2 regions of the Shewanella sp. MR-4 genome follow, and region 1 is predicted to be linked to the other one. Evidence: riboswitches for the same ligand, from Rfam matches in the RefSeq annotation. Region 1 holds a riboswitch; the other holds the start of a gene.

Evidence for each region. A riboswitch is a leader RNA that binds a small molecule or an ion and turns the genes downstream of it on or off. The one in region 1 is predicted to bind cobalamin.
Region 2: another riboswitch for cobalamin. It lies ahead of SHEWMR4_RS04365 (ABC transporter ATP-binding protein); the one in region 1 lies ahead of SHEWMR4_RS17270 (TonB-dependent receptor).

The regions. Positions count from the first base shown of each region.
Region 1 is NC_008321.1:3,940,433-3,947,971, forward strand. Features, by position in the region: gene SHEWMR4_RS17260 (LysR family transcriptional regulator) at 1-559, shown strand, start outside; gene SHEWMR4_RS17265 (HDOD domain-containing protein) at 619-1,347, opposite strand; gene SHEWMR4_RS17270 (TonB-dependent receptor) at 1,626-3,587, opposite strand; cobalamin riboswitch at 3,696-3,927, opposite strand; gene SHEWMR4_RS17275 (hypothetical protein) at 4,053-4,721, opposite strand; gene SHEWMR4_RS17280 (hypothetical protein) at 4,967-6,403, opposite strand; gene SHEWMR4_RS17285 (hypothetical protein) at 6,467-7,539, opposite strand, start outside.
Region 2 is NC_008321.1:993,796-1,001,334, reverse strand. Features, by position in the region: gene SHEWMR4_RS04390 (cobyric acid synthase) at 1-1,452, opposite strand, end outside; gene cobU (bifunctional adenosylcobinamide kinase/adenosylcobinamide-phosphate guanylyltransferase) at 1,540-2,142, opposite strand; gene SHEWMR4_RS04380 (adenosylcobinamide-GDP ribazoletransferase) at 2,139-2,927, opposite strand; gene cobT (nicotinate-nucleotide--dimethylbenzimidazole phosphoribosyltransferase) at 3,024-4,076, opposite strand; gene SHEWMR4_RS04370 (FecCD family ABC transporter permease) at 4,351-5,499, opposite strand; gene SHEWMR4_RS04365 (ABC transporter ATP-binding protein) at 5,496-6,461, opposite strand; cobalamin riboswitch at 6,594-6,753, opposite strand; gene SHEWMR4_RS04360 (histidine phosphatase family protein) at 6,934-7,539, opposite strand, start outside.

The DNA of each region.
Region 1 (7,539 bases):
AGATCATCCGCAGGCCGAGTTAGATCTATCGAGCCGTCATCTATTCGATTCGCTCAATGCCTTAGAGATGGGCGAACTCGATATAGTACTGACCTCAGATCCCGTACCGGGACACTCGCTCGCCTATCAGCATTTGTTTGATTTTGAAGTGAAGTTAGTGGTTGCCAAGGATCATCCCTTAGCGAAAGAAGCCTATGTTACGCCTAAGCAATTGGCCCGCTTACCCATTATCAGCTACCCAGTGCCACTGGCGCGTTTAGATATTTATCGCCACTTTTTAGAACCCGCAGGCGTTGAAGCCGGCGAGCAAAAGACCTGCGATTTGACCATGATGTTACTTCAACGCATCGCCTGTAAGGACGGTATCGCCGCCCTGCCCAACTGGTCAATCAATGAGGGACATGGTTTGAGTTTAGCTTCAGTCAAACTCGGCCAAGAAGGCTTAAAGCGACCACTATTTGGGGCCTATCGCCGCCACAGCGCGAACTCGGCCTTAGTGCAAAACTGGCTGCAACTGGTGGCAAGCGAAGGCTTAGCGCGTCAGCAAAAATCCAATTAGTGCCGTCAAAACAGCATAAAAAAGCCTGCAATTGCAGGCTTTGTTTTTATGAGCAGTGCTTAGAGCGGGTTGAGTAACATACCGCGCATCGAGAGCACACGGCGCAGGATTAACCCTGGAGAATTTTGATTACGGGTCTGGCGCAGATTGTGGGCGATCATAAACTCTTGGCGCAGATCCTGATCGAGATCTAAAGCCTCAAAGGCTTCGATGGTTAAGGTCTGCTGCTGATTATCAATCAATGACTTAATCACGCTTAACGGGAAAGATTGCTCAGAGCTGGCATTTAAGTAAGCAAAGGCGGTTAAGGCAATGATTTGCCCGAATACACTAAACAGCGCCAAGGTTTGTACTTCATCGGGGTCAACATCGACATCCGGCATATCGACTAGGCTGTCGACCGCATCGGTAGCGATATTTTCCGTGAGTTTCCAATAACCTTGTACCAACTTCTTATAGGGTTGGGGCAATTCATCGAGGCGTTCTTTCAAATAGAAGGTGAAGGCATAACGATAAATATTGACCTGGCCTAAACGGATTAGGGCGTCTTTTAAGGAGCGAGATTTAGGATTTACTACACCTGAAGCCTGCGCCGAATTACTGCGCATCAACATGTGGGCAGCTAATGCGGGATCGCTCGAAATAATATCGATCACATTACGAATGTCGCCTTCGGCTAGGATCGCTTTTTTGAGTGGAATTAAGATCCCACGGCGACCGATCACTTGCTCTTCATTCGCTATGATGGCTCTCACTTGAGTAAAAACCTGTTGCTCAAGATCTGTCATAAGACACTTTACACCTGTTAATTAGCTATAAGATGATTCGAATACCGCTCACATCATACCCAAACTACAAAGAATTTCAGCCCTAAGTCGTAGAATAATTGTGACAATGCGTTATATGCAGTGATCTACAGCACAAGCAACGACTTAACTCATCTCAAAATAGGCTGAACCTATAAAGAATACACCGAGAAGATAGATTTTTCTCTGCGCATCCCCAAACAACAGAAATAATAAAGCCAGACTGAGTCTGGCTTTAAAGATTCACTATTGAACCGAGCTTAGAAACGATAGCCTAAGGTAAAGCGAATATCACGGCCTCGGCCTGAGTAATAGCTATCACCCCAAATGCCACCGTAGTAACCCGAGCTAACATACTCTTTATCAAACAGGTTATCGATACGCAGGCTCGCTAACCAAGCATCACGGGTATAGTTAAGGGCTAGATTACCTAAGACATAGCTAGATAATTTATCGCCTTCGTTGCCGTTATCGCCTTCAATAAAACGATCGCCCGTGTAAATCGCCTCGGCAAATACTTGGAAATGCTCGGCAAAATCCATGCTGACATAACCGCGTCCCGTATGTTCAGCCACCCAAGACAATTGCTTGCCATCATTCACCCCGTCGGTAAATTCGGCATCGATATAGTTATATTCCAAGCCTAAGGTGAGGGCTTGAGTGACCTGCCAATCCCAATCGGCACTCGCGCCATAGCGGCGTGAAGCATCGGCATTGACGTTGGCGCCTTGGAAACTGCCACCAACTGGTTTTTCAGCACTCGGATCGAAGACGATTTCATCTTCTAAATCGAGGCGATATAGGCTGACGCGTAGGCTTTGGCTCGCCACAGTCCAATCCCAACCTGCCTCATAGGAACGGCCTGTCTGCGGCTTTAAGCCATACACATCTTTCGGGGTGTAGGCTTGCTCATCGACCTTAGCAAAGCGGAAGTTTTCATCGCCACGCAGATAGAATCTGTGCTCGGCGCTCGGACGGTAATTTAAACCGAACTCGAATGCGGTCGCATCTTCATCTAAATCGATGCCGTTTGGATACACATTGCCATCGACCAGATCGTCGGTCACCCGCGCATAACGGCCACCCACCACATAGCTTAAGGTGTGGCTTAATGGCACAGTGGCTTGCAGGTAAGCACTTTGCATTTCCTGCACGTTGCTGCGCGCCATAGAGTCAAACTCGGCCTTACCGCGGCTGATATCCAAACCAGTGACTAGGTTTAGCTCACCTTGACGGGTGCTGTAATTAGCGAGTGCTTTAGGGCTAAACATCAGCAGCGAGCGAGTATTTTGGCTACCCGCGCCCCAGTTTAATGAGGTCACTAAGGTATCGCTGTAATCCAGATCCGCCGCTAACGCCCAGTTTTGGTTTAGCTGATGCTGATAACCGCTGCGCGCAGCAGTCGTCATCTCATGAACATATTCGCTACTATTGAAAGATTGGCGTGGATCGTCCTTGAACTGATCCACCGTCAACGAGCCAGGATTTTCGCGATCATCATCGTAATAGCTAGTTTCAACGAAGAAAGAATCTGTGGCGGTTTTATATTGAATACGGCCAAGGATAGAACCCGTTTCATTGGCATTGTGCTTGCGATAGTTATCGCCTTGGTTGTAGCTACCGGTCAGGAAATAGTGCCAATCTTTATTGATGGCGCCCGACACATCGCCGCGACCTTCATAGGTATTAAAGCTGCCGCCGGATAATTGCACGCTGCCGCCCGTATTCTCAGGTGACTTAGTCACAATGTTGATCACCCCGCCTACCGCTTGGTCACCATAGAGCACGCCCGCACTGCCCGATAAAATTTCGACACGCTCAATTAAATTGAGTGGAATGGCATTCAGGCTAGGGGCGGCGATATCGATGTTATTTAAGCGACGACCATCGAGCAAAATCAAGGTGTTGTTAACGGCGGTGCTGGCGCTAAAGCCGCGCATCGCGAAGCTAGTACCAATGTTATTGTCGGACAGCTGAATACCACTTTGACCACGTAACACTTCGGTCAAGCTGGTTGCGCCACTCTGCTCAATCGCAGCGGCATCAATCACATTCACATTGGCGGCAATATTTAAGGGGGTCTTGTCTGAACGGCCAATCACGACGATATGCTCATCGACTTTGGCAACGCTGGCATCATCGGCCGCCACGGCGGGGGCGATAACAGAAAAACTGCAAAGGCTGCCGATCAGCAGCGCGATTTTTGTTGGATGTGTTCCCATTTTACCTTTAACTCCTGCAAGGAAAACGGGGCATTGGCGCCACGATACCGTTGATTCAGTAACAAATACTGACAGTCACTATCGCATTTTGAGATCTGCCCACCGAAATCTCAAAAACACCTTTAGGGCCGGTCTCCGGACTTAGGCTATGTTAATCCAAGCAATAGAAGGACTAACTCGAAACTGACCTTTCACATTGCTTATCGGGTTCTTCTTGAACGCCTAGCGAATGCGGTCGTCTCTCACCTTTTACCGTTGCGGGGGCAGTGCCAGAATTTCACTGGCTTCCCGATTATCTCGCGACGAATGCATCGCAAGCACCACAGAAGGTTGACTAAAAATAGGTTCAGAGGGCGAAAAACCAGTTAACGCCCAATAAGGCTCGTGGCATATCAAGCCTGAGCGCGCGCATTATAGACGTCTATACGGATGAAAGTCCATGTTCATCCGTCTGTCGACTGATAACTACTTTAATGAATAGGGCGCTAAGCCTGAAATAAAGTCGGCACTATTAGCCGCCTGCAAGGGAGGTTTATCGGCAGAAAACACATCGCCACGCATCGATTTATGCAGTAAATACAAGTCCTTGTTACCACTTACCACGGTATAGTAACCAATTTCGCCCTGGGGATTTGAGGTAAAGGCACTGGGATTAAACTGAGTCGCGCCATGGACATGCGGCATTGTGGTACATCCGAGAATAGCCTGAAAGCCTTCGTGACCATCCACTTGGGTATCACCCAATTTCTGATAGACCACTTCACCGTCACAGGCGGCTTGATATGACTCGGCCATCGCATCTAAAAACTGCTCCGGGCTGGCAGTTTCGGCCATGCCCTTAAAGCCTTGCACACAAAACAGCGCACTCCATTGATTAAGCGCTTCCTGCTCCGGCACAAATTCCGCCATAAACATGTCCGCACGTTCTTCATGGTAGGCTTTGCGCCACCCCGCTGGCAGGTTAAATCCTAATTGCTGACTAAAGACAGGCAACACATGGGTGTGCGACGCGCCACTTTCACTGCGAGGCATATCCAATTTTGCCTCGACGGATTCAGAGCCGATTAGGCTGCACAGCATTAATACGCTCGCGCCCTGCCATAACCTCATCTGCATATGGGGTATACATTTCATTATTATCATCCTTGTATCGCATTGGTATGGTTAATACGACATATGAAACTGCATAGAAAACATCCTGTATTCTAGCGAAGATGTAAATAAGATAACAGTTAAAATGCTAAATGAAATAACACTTATACAGTCATAACAACTGTAAAACTTCAGATAACAGCCAAAGATAAGGTCTATGATGGCTTAAAAAGCTGATGAACCCCGTTTCACCAGCCTTTCGCATTACTCAAAGACTAAAAGCTAGATTAGTCAAATGACCAATTGATTTTACGTTGCGGCCTTGCCTGACTCAAAATCGCCTGCCGTTGCTCTGGGGTCTCACATTGGGCAGCGGGGGTAAATTCCAGTGGCTTAATCACCAAGGAATCGGCAGGTTGTACCGGCGGTTTATCAAACATTCCGAGATTCATCGACCAAGAGACCCATTCTCCTTTTTCACTGATCCCCACAAAACCATCATTTGCCGGCGCTAACCAAGTGAGGCGTGGAATGCGTTCAATCAGTTGCTCGACATTTTTAAGGTTTGCCCGATAACCGACAGGCACCACTTTGCCATCGGGGCGCGTAAAGGCAAAGGAGGACTTGCCTAGGGTAATTTTGCTGCCTTGCTGCCAATACTTGTCGAGGATCGCTTGAGCATGATGAAAGCCAAACAGATAGGCGTAATCCGTATCGTCAGCGAGAATTTGCGGCGCAGCGTTGTCACGCAGTAGCAAGAATCCCGGGCCGACACTGATAATCTCTTTCACGCCTGTGATATCGGTTTTCTTGATCCAATCGACGCCACAGTTAATGCCATCGCCCCAGAAATGGGCATCCCCCGTCGGACTTAACACCGCAAACGCGCAACTGTTTGCCGTGAGACTCGCCACATCCTTAAGAGCGCTGCGGATCGGATAAGCATCACTGCGCCAACCCCAACTCACCACTGAGCCATCTTTTTTCAAAGCGGCATAGGTATTTTGAAAATATTCGATATGTTTAATATCCGTCAGCTGCGACTGCAACTTCTTCATATTGGTCGAACTTTCAACCTCACCCCACACTACGGCGCTGGCGTCTTTTTTCAGGGCAATAAAACTGCGCCCTTTAGCAAAGATATCGACCACATCGACTAACTCATCCTGCACCTGCAAACTATTGCCGCCGTAAGGCCCGTAGCCCCAAGTATGCACCTTACCATTGGCGTCGAGCGCGGCTAGGGCCTCTCGGTTGGCGAATAACTTAGTGATATTGGTCATGCGCGCTTGCAATGCCTTGTCCAGATTTAATTTTCCCGCATTGCCCCAATAGACCACAGAGCCATCTTTACGCAGCGCGGCAAACCCATCTTTAACGGGGACAATTTGCGTCACTTGCTTAAGTTGTTCTGTCACCTCACGGCTATCGCCACCAGCAAAACTGTCACCCCAAGTGATCACTTCACCCGACTGAGTTAATGCGGCAAAGGCTGTACTGTTGGTCACCACAGTCTCAACTGCGGGTAAATCGCAGGGAATATGGCGATAATTCGGATTAGCCTTTTCCTGAAACTGGATAAGCTTACCGTTATCAAATTGCAGCAAGGATTCCTTTTCATTTTCGACTACGGCTACGGGTTTAGGTTGGCTACAGGCGGTTAATTGCAACGCCACTAAGGCGGCCACCAATGCCAAGGGGCGTGATATAGGATAAGACTGCATTACTTATTTCCCAGTATTTACTGAAACTTTGGTTGCTGAAATTTGGGTTACTGACAACGCGGGTTACTGATTGGGTTGTGCTAATTTGGCGAATATCGACTCGAGTATCGGCTTGAGTTGGTATTCAAAGCCCTGATGTGCATCTATACGGGTTAAGAGAACTTGAATTTGTTTATCGAGCGCCTGCGCACTGTTTTGGCTTAGGGTATCGAACGCCTGCGCCTGCGTTAAGGCAGCTAAGATCAGCCGTTGAACTGGGCCGATAGCGTGCCCCGCTTGGCGGTTTAGTGCTGTATTGTCGAGCACTAATGTCACTAGGCTGAGTAAATAATCGAGGTGCACCGCAAAATCGACGGGGCATTGTTTTTCATCCGCCAAGCCGAATTTCAACTCCTTGGCATCACACAACGCCTCGAATGCCGCTAACTTTTCTGCGGTTAATTCCAATGCAAAGGACAACTGCTTAGTGCGCGTCATCAACACAAAGCTGACTAAGGTTTTAGCCGACAGCGCCTGCTTACTACGGGCTAACATCGCCAACGCTAAGTCGTGAAATCCTAATGAACTCAAACGGTAAAAGCTTATCATCACGATAGATTCATCTATTGATTCCAGCTTTTTTTTGCTCGGTGAAGATTGCATTTGTTCAAATAAGTCGACAAAACGCGGATAGTGCTCGGGGGAATGGCCTAAATGTTCAGCCGCCAGCCAGACCAAAATATTCGCGGCGGGATGCTGCCGATAGGTTTCAAGCAAACGGATAATCCCAGTGTAATCCTGTTGCTGTCCTAAACGCTTGAGTATTGGCACATAACGGAACTCGGCCCAGCGGATCCTTAATAGCGTCAAACAGAAATAACCGACAAGCAAACAGCCTAATATGCCTGCGATGCCAAAGCCGAAGTCCAGTTTGGCGCGATCGCGGGTTAACTCAAGATCGGCGCTCGCCCGTGTTGGCGCCTCGGGAAGATAATGCACAAAACTTTGCCCGTAGTTGGGCACTAATGCGCCAGGGGTGTCGCCCTGCGGCGGCCGTAATTGATAGGTCGCTTGGCAATTCACGCCATCGAGTTCCCATTGGCGAACGAGGTTGCCCTCTGCGGTGCGATACTCAACCAAGCAAATCAATCTTTGGT
Region 2 (7,539 bases), 1.8 Mb from region 1:
TAAATAGCTACCGAGCACTTGCCCGTCGTCACTTAAACAGCCATCGGCAAAAGACTTTTCTGCCTGTTGATCGCAAGCACTCTCACTTTTCAAGCGTAATGGCGCACTCTTGGCGGCATCACTGGACGTGAGATATTGGGACTCACCGCAGTGGATCTCATAGCCCTTCACCTCCACTTGTTGCCCTTGCAGTGCTAAATGGCCTGTGACCCTACGTAGCTGTTTTTCAGCTTTAAATTCGGTGGTAATGGGTAAATATCCGAGCCCTTGGCTCACACCGAGCGTGTCTTCGATCCCCATGGGATCGGCAATGCGTTCGCCCAACATTTGATAGCCGCCGCAGATCCCCAGTAGCTTACCGCCGTAGCGCAAATGCTTGGCAATCTGCTTATCCCAACCCTGCTCGCGCAAAAAAGCCAAGTCCGCACGGACATTTTTACTGCCGGGTAAAATCAGCAGATCGGCGGCAATCTCCTGCGTCTGTGCTGTGGCCTGAGTCTGGAGCGACACATAATCAAAATCGATATCGGGGTGCAACCTAAGTGGGTCAAAATCCGTGTGATTACTGGTGCGGGGATACACTAATACCCGCACCTTAAAACGGCTTTTTGCCTGCTTAGTGGGCGACTCGATAAGTGCATCCTCGGCGTCTAAATGCAAATCATGCAAATAGGGCAACACCCCCAACACAGGCTTTTGCGTATGGGCCTCGAGCCAATCGAGGCCAGACTGCAACAGGCTAATATCGCCACGAAAGCGATTGATCACAAAGCCTTTTACCCTAGCCTGCTCGGAGGGCGACAGCAGTGCTAAGGTGCCCACCAAATGGGCAAATACCCCGCCTTTATCTATGTCGGCAATGATGATCACCGGGCAATCGACCGCCTCGGCAAAGCCCATATTGGCGATATCCCCTTCACGCAGATTGATTTCCGCAGGGCTTCCCGCCCCTTCAACCACAATCGTTTGGTATTGCTGACCTAAACGCGCAAAGGATTCCAGCACGGCATTTAGCGCCATGGCTTTATAATCCTTAGACTTTTCCCCGAAAAAGGCCGAGGCCTCTAGGGTGGTTAAGGCTTTGCCGTGGACTATGATCTGCGCGCCCGTGTCCGAACTTGGCTTAAGCAGGATGGGATTAAAATCCGTGTGCGGCGCGAGAAAACAGGCTGCGGCTTGCAGTGCCTGCGCGCGGCCAATCTCGCCGCCATCAATGGTCACTGCGCTATTGAGCGCCATATTCTGCGGTTTAAAAGGCGCGACCTTCACGCCCTGCCTGGCCAGCAATCGACATATTCCCGCCACCAGCGTACTTTTGCCCGCATCCGAGGTTGTCCCCTGCACCATAAGCACTTTTGCACCTGAATGCTGAGCTTCGCTTTGACTTGCAACACCTTGAAACTGGTTTTGCGACAAGGCCGAAGTGGAGTTGGAGGCGTTATTTGAATTCATGGGCAAGAACATCACTCAACAGAGGAAAATAAACTAACGGGGAAACGGTTCGCTCCCTCACTAAGAATGCGTTGATAACACTCTGTCTTAGCTGGATTTAAGCACCAGTGGCAGACCCGCCACCACTAAGGTCACATTATCCGCCACCTCGGCAACGGCCTGATTTAACCAACCTGCCTCATCGACAAACTGACGACTCAATTCGCCCAAGGGCACAATGCCAGAGCCGACCTCATTGCTGATTAAAATCACTACGCCCTCAAGGGTGCTTAAGGTCTGGATAAAATCGGCGCGTTGCTGCCGCCAGTGTTCTAAAGGCTCATGGCGAGAACTGGCAAAATCCAAGGCAAAGTCCGATTCCGTTGAGGCGGGCTCGGCCTCGGGGCTTTGTGCAAGTAGTTGATTGGTGAGCCAAAGCGTTAAACAATCCACCAAAATCACTCGGCCGGGTTTGGCTAAGTGTTTGAGCTTGGCGGTTAATGCCAAGGGTTCTTCGACGAGTTGCCAGTCGATATCATCCTTGGCACGTCCATCCTGATGTAAACGAATGCGACTGCTCATTTCGGCATCGAGCGCCTGTGCAGTCGCCAGATAGCAGGCATCAAATCCGAGGGCGGTATACTGGCGCACTAAGGCTTCGCCGTAGCGGCTCTTACCGCTACGCGCGCCGCCTAGCACTAAATGGATCACAGTATGCTACCCACAACGAGCAGCACGAAGTAACAGACGATTTCGCAGATCTGTTGCGCCGCGCCTAAGGTATCACCCGTGTAGCCACCGATTTGGCGTCTAAAGATCACCACAATCAAACGGCGTAGGCCAATCATCACCAGTAACAACGACAACGCGGCAATGCCCTTAAGCACCAACAGCACTAACACACCGCTGGCGATCAAAATAAACAGTTCATTAATACCTTGATGCTGCGCTAACGGCTTGGATTTACTGGATTCATCGTCGCGCACGTATTTCTCGGTAAAGATAAGGCTGGCGGCAACGACACGGCTCACAGTGTGGGCGACTATCATCGCCGAGCCTGCAACCACAGGATCATAAAGCGCGAGTTCCACTAATAATTGCCACTTGAGCATCAGCACGAGCATCAAAGCCAAGGCGCCGTAGCTGCCTAGGCGAGAGTCTTTCATGATCCGCAGCTTGTCTTCCGCCGTCCAACCGCCACCGAAACCATCGAAGGTATCGGCTAAACCGTCCTCGTGAAAACCGCCCGTGAGCAGCACGCCTGTGACCATCGACAGCAGTACAGACACGCCGGCGGGCAACCAGTTTTGGGTAAGCCAAAACACGATGGCACTGAGTAGCCCCACCAGCAGACCCACTAACCCAAAGTAACGGCTGGCTTTATTGAGTTTGTCGGCATCGACCTCAACCCATTTGGGCATAGGAATGCGGGTAAAATAGCCCATGGCCACTAAAAACAAATCTATCTCTTTGTGCCAGCTTTCGCGTTCTGACATAAAGCATCCTTAGTGAATTAACACTTGCTGCAAGGTTTAAGATTAAAACGGTTAGCTAAAAGTTATTATTTTAAATAAGACACTTAGCAGGGCACATCATACAACAGCCTCAATCCCGGCATCACTAAAACTCGCCATTTGATTGTAAAAATTTACTGCGGCTTGAATTAACGGTAATGCCAAGGCAGCGCCCGTGCCTTCGCCTAATCTCAGCCCCAAAGATAACAATGGTTTAGCCTTTAAATGTTCCAACATCCGCTGATGACCTTGCTCCTCGGAGCGGTGGGCAAAAATCAAATAATCCCGCACATGGGCATTGATAGTCACGGCAACCAAAGCCGCCGCGGTTGCAATAAAACCATCCACCACGACCAGCATCTTGCGCTCGGCGGCGGCGAGCATGGCCCCCGTCATTTGCACAATTTCAAAGCCGCCCAAACAGGCCAGCACTTGCTTTGGCCCTGTCATCGCACTCTGATGTAACAGCAGTGCGAGTTCGATAAGCATCTGTTTACGCTCTAAGGTTTCGCTACTGATCCCCGTGCCACGGCCAACACAGTCGGCCACATCGAGTTGCATGATGGCCGCCATAATCGCCGCAGCGGAAGAGGTGTTGCCTATGCCCATCTCGCCAAAGGCGACCAAGTTACAACCCGCTTGGTGGTGGCGCTCGATTAACGCCTGCGCCATGGCAAAGCCCTTGTCCACACAAGCTAAACTCATCGCTGGCTCTAAGTGAATTGCGCCAGTGCCGGCGCCAAGGCGTTGGTCTATAATGCCTTCGACACCCTCAACCGGGGTTAAAATACCGCAATCAATCACTTCGAGATTGAAGCCTAGTTGGCGACAAAACACATTGATAGCCGCGCCGCCATGGGCAAAGTTTTGCACCATTTGCCGCGTGACTTCGCTCGGGGCTATCGACACGCCTTCGGCGGCAATCCCATGATCCCCAGCAAACACCAACATGGTTGGGTTCACTATCTCTAATTGCTTAGGCCCTTGAATGCGGGCAATTTGCAGCGCCAAGGGTTCTAACAACCCCAGAGCGCCCGGCGGCTTAGTCTTCAGATCGATCTTTTGTTGAATAAACTGATCCTGCGCTCGACTCGCAGGCTCGATTTGAAATAACAGGGTAGATTGAGACATTCACGCTCCAGTGGCAATTTAGGCTCCCATGTGGAGCCGCTACTCATAACTTATTGGCTAATACGCTCGCAGCTATTCATTTACAACTATTCGTTCGCAACGATTTGTTCGCAACGATGCGTTCGCAACTACAATTCTAGAACAACCACTACGACGCATTCGGCAGCGATTTGCTATACGCACTAAGTACGAATTTGGCTCATTCGAGTTGGGCAATTTCTCTTTCAACAATCACTTATCGAACAATTGCTTATCAACATCAGCGTGCAAACAACTAATTCGATAGCTTGCGCCGACGCAAAATCAGCAAAAAGAAGAAGCTACCAATCGCGGCAGTAATAATCCCTACGGGTAATTCCTGATTGCCAAGCAAACATCGGGCGAGCACATCTATCCACACCATAAACAGGCCGCCCACCAGCCCCGTCAATAAGATGGGCTGACGACCGGGGAATAACAAACGTACTGTGTGCGGGATCATCAAGCCGACAAAGCCAATGCCGCCACAGGTCGCCACTAAAATGGCGGTGATAAGCGAGCAGAGCAGCAGCATATTGAGGCGCAGCTTAGGCACATTCACCCCTAAGGTATGGGCCGTTTCATCCCCCGCCTGCAACGCCATGATTTGGCGCTTCCAACCGAGAATAATCAAAAAGCTCACCAGCACCACTAAGGACGGCAGCACCAACAGCGACCAACTGGCCTTAGCAAAACTGCCAAGGCTCCAAAACAATACCGATGCGGTGGCCTGCGGGCTGGCAAAGTACAGCAGTAAACTGGTTAACGCGCCAAACATAAAGGAGGTGGCTACGCCAGAGAGCAACATCCGCTCTACCTGGCTCTTAAGGCCTAACCCTGCTAACGCCAGCACGATTAGCACCGACAGACTGGCACCAATAAAGGCGCCAAAGGGTAAGCTCAACCAGAGCAGCCCCGCAAAGCTGCCCGAACCGCTAAAAATCCCTGAGTTGGCAATGGCGCCCCCATTGCCAAACAGGCCAGAACTGGTAAACAGGGTCAGCATGACCACGGCACCAAAGGAGGCGCCGGAGCTAATGCCGAACAGATAAGGATCGGCAAGGGGGTTACGGGTCACGGTTTGCAGCACGCTCCCCGCCAAAGACAGCCCTGCCCCCGCCACAAAGGCGAGTAAAATCCGTGGCAGTCGCAGCTCCATCACAATCCGCTCTGTCATGCTGCTGGAGCTCACGGCCTCATCAGCCATAAACAGCTGACTAAGTTTATTGATAAACACATGCAGCACATCTAAAAAGCTAATGTTTGCCGCGCCAAAACTCGCGGCAGCGATGGGGGTGAGCAGGGCAAAGCCCGCCAAGCCTAAAATCAGCCATTGCTGGCGGGTGAGCGGCGTAAAAATGTGGCTAAAAAAATTCATGGTCACCAATTTGAGTGTGTCTATCATGGCGTGGGTTCAACGCTATGCTTGTGCAAGGCCGCGTTAGGCGCCCCGGGGTTATGACAGGCGCAGGCCACAGGAGGTAACGCTTGAGCCGAAACTGGGTGGGAGTCACTCGCTGCGTCCGCAGTATCGCTCTTAGGCTTTTGATAACCATAAAAGTAATTAATCAAGGGGTTACCATGCTGTGGATGGGGCGTCACTTGGGCGCATACTCCAAACACTTCGGCGATACGTTCTTCGGTTAACACCTGAGCCGGCGTGCCCATGGCACTCACCAGCCCTTTATCCAGTAGCAATAAGTGGTCGCACAGGGCGCTGGCTAAATTCAGGTCATGAATCGAGGCGATGACGCTGATCCCAAGGCTTCGCACTAGCTCTAAGATTTGAATTTGATAGCGGATATCGAGGTGATTTGTCGGCTCATCTAAAATCAATAACTGCGGCTGCTGCACTATGGCACGGGCGATCAGGGCGCGCTGCTTCTCACCGCCCGATAATCGATCGTATTGCTGATGCACTTTATGACTCAGGCCGACCTTGTCCAGCGCCTTGGCAATCTTGTCACTGTCTTCGCTGGAATGGCTATCAAACATCCCCTTATGGGGCGTGAGTCCCATGGCAACCAATTGCTCTGTGGTCATATCGAAATATTGCGGCGTATCCTGCTGCACCACCGCCACTTTACAGGCAAACGCCTTGGGCGACAGTTCGCTAATATCCTGCGAAAACAGGCTGATATGCCCTTTAGCAGGGCGAATAAAGCGGTATAAACAGCGCAGCAAACTGGATTTACCCGCGCCATTGGGGCCAATCAGCCCGAGCATTTCCCCCTTCGGCAGGGCAAAGCTTATCTCCGAGAGAATGGTTTTTCCCTCAATCGCCCAGCTCAATTGGCTCACTTGAAGTGCCATATTGGCGGAAGTCGCAGCGGGCGCTAAGGGCGCAAGGCTCGATGTGGAATGCATCACTAACGATTGCTCCCACATGGATATTGATTGGTGTTATTTGTGCCTGCCGCCGCTTGGGCCAACAGGGCGAAACTCATTAATGTCATCTTCTGCTCCCTCGAGTTACCCGCTCGAGAACTAAGGCTGCACGCAGCGAAAACAGAAATAGGCAGGTATCCTGACTCGTAGGTAAGAAGCAAAATGCTTCGACTACTCACAGTTGCGGGTACAGTTCGGGCTACTGACGGGCAGCTCCCCGATTCCCTATTATGTTTGGGTTATCCGGCGCGCTTAAATACTGTTGCCTTTAAGCAATAGCACTCAATCGCACAAAATTCCTAACACCTATTTCTGCGACCTTTGAGCTTAACGTACTGGGTTCGTTATCTGGCTCAAACGTCAGGGAAAAGCATTATCCTATATCTTGCTCATTAGGCAATGCTGTTTAAATCAGAAAATTTTCATCATACCGATGGCAGATGCGTTTAAGCTACTCACAGTGGCCCGAGGGCCAGTCTAAACGCCAGTATCTTTTACCTTGCTCATCCTCGAGGACATTAATCGTCACCACCGCCGCCACGGGTAAGGCGAGCTGACTGTAAAAACCTAAGGTTTTCACCGCCCCAAGCGCCCTTGACATCAAATGGCGAATAACCCCGCCGTGGGTCACTACCCAGATATTGGCCGCGGGTGCATTGGCATTAAACTCGCCGTGGGCCTGTTCATCATCCATCGCCAGCAGGGCAAACTCTTTATCGAGGATTTGTTCTATCGCCCCATCGACTCGGGCTTCGAAACTTGCCATGGCTTCGCCATTGGGCGGCGTCACCTCCCAGGGATTCTGCCAATAGGCCGCCATCCGCTCGCCGTCGCGTTGATATAAGTCATCGAGCAGGCAACCATCCCAATCGCCGAAGGCTATTTCCTGTAACTCCTCCAGCAAGTTGACCTTCAGCGGCAAAGGCGCGGGCGCATCTAAACTCATGCCCACGGACGCACTCGAATGCAGCTCAGCCGCAAAGGCCTTGGCAAACTCGGCGCAGCGCCTTGAGGTCGAGCTATAAATGCCGTGGCACACAGTCGCCTGCGCCTCCAC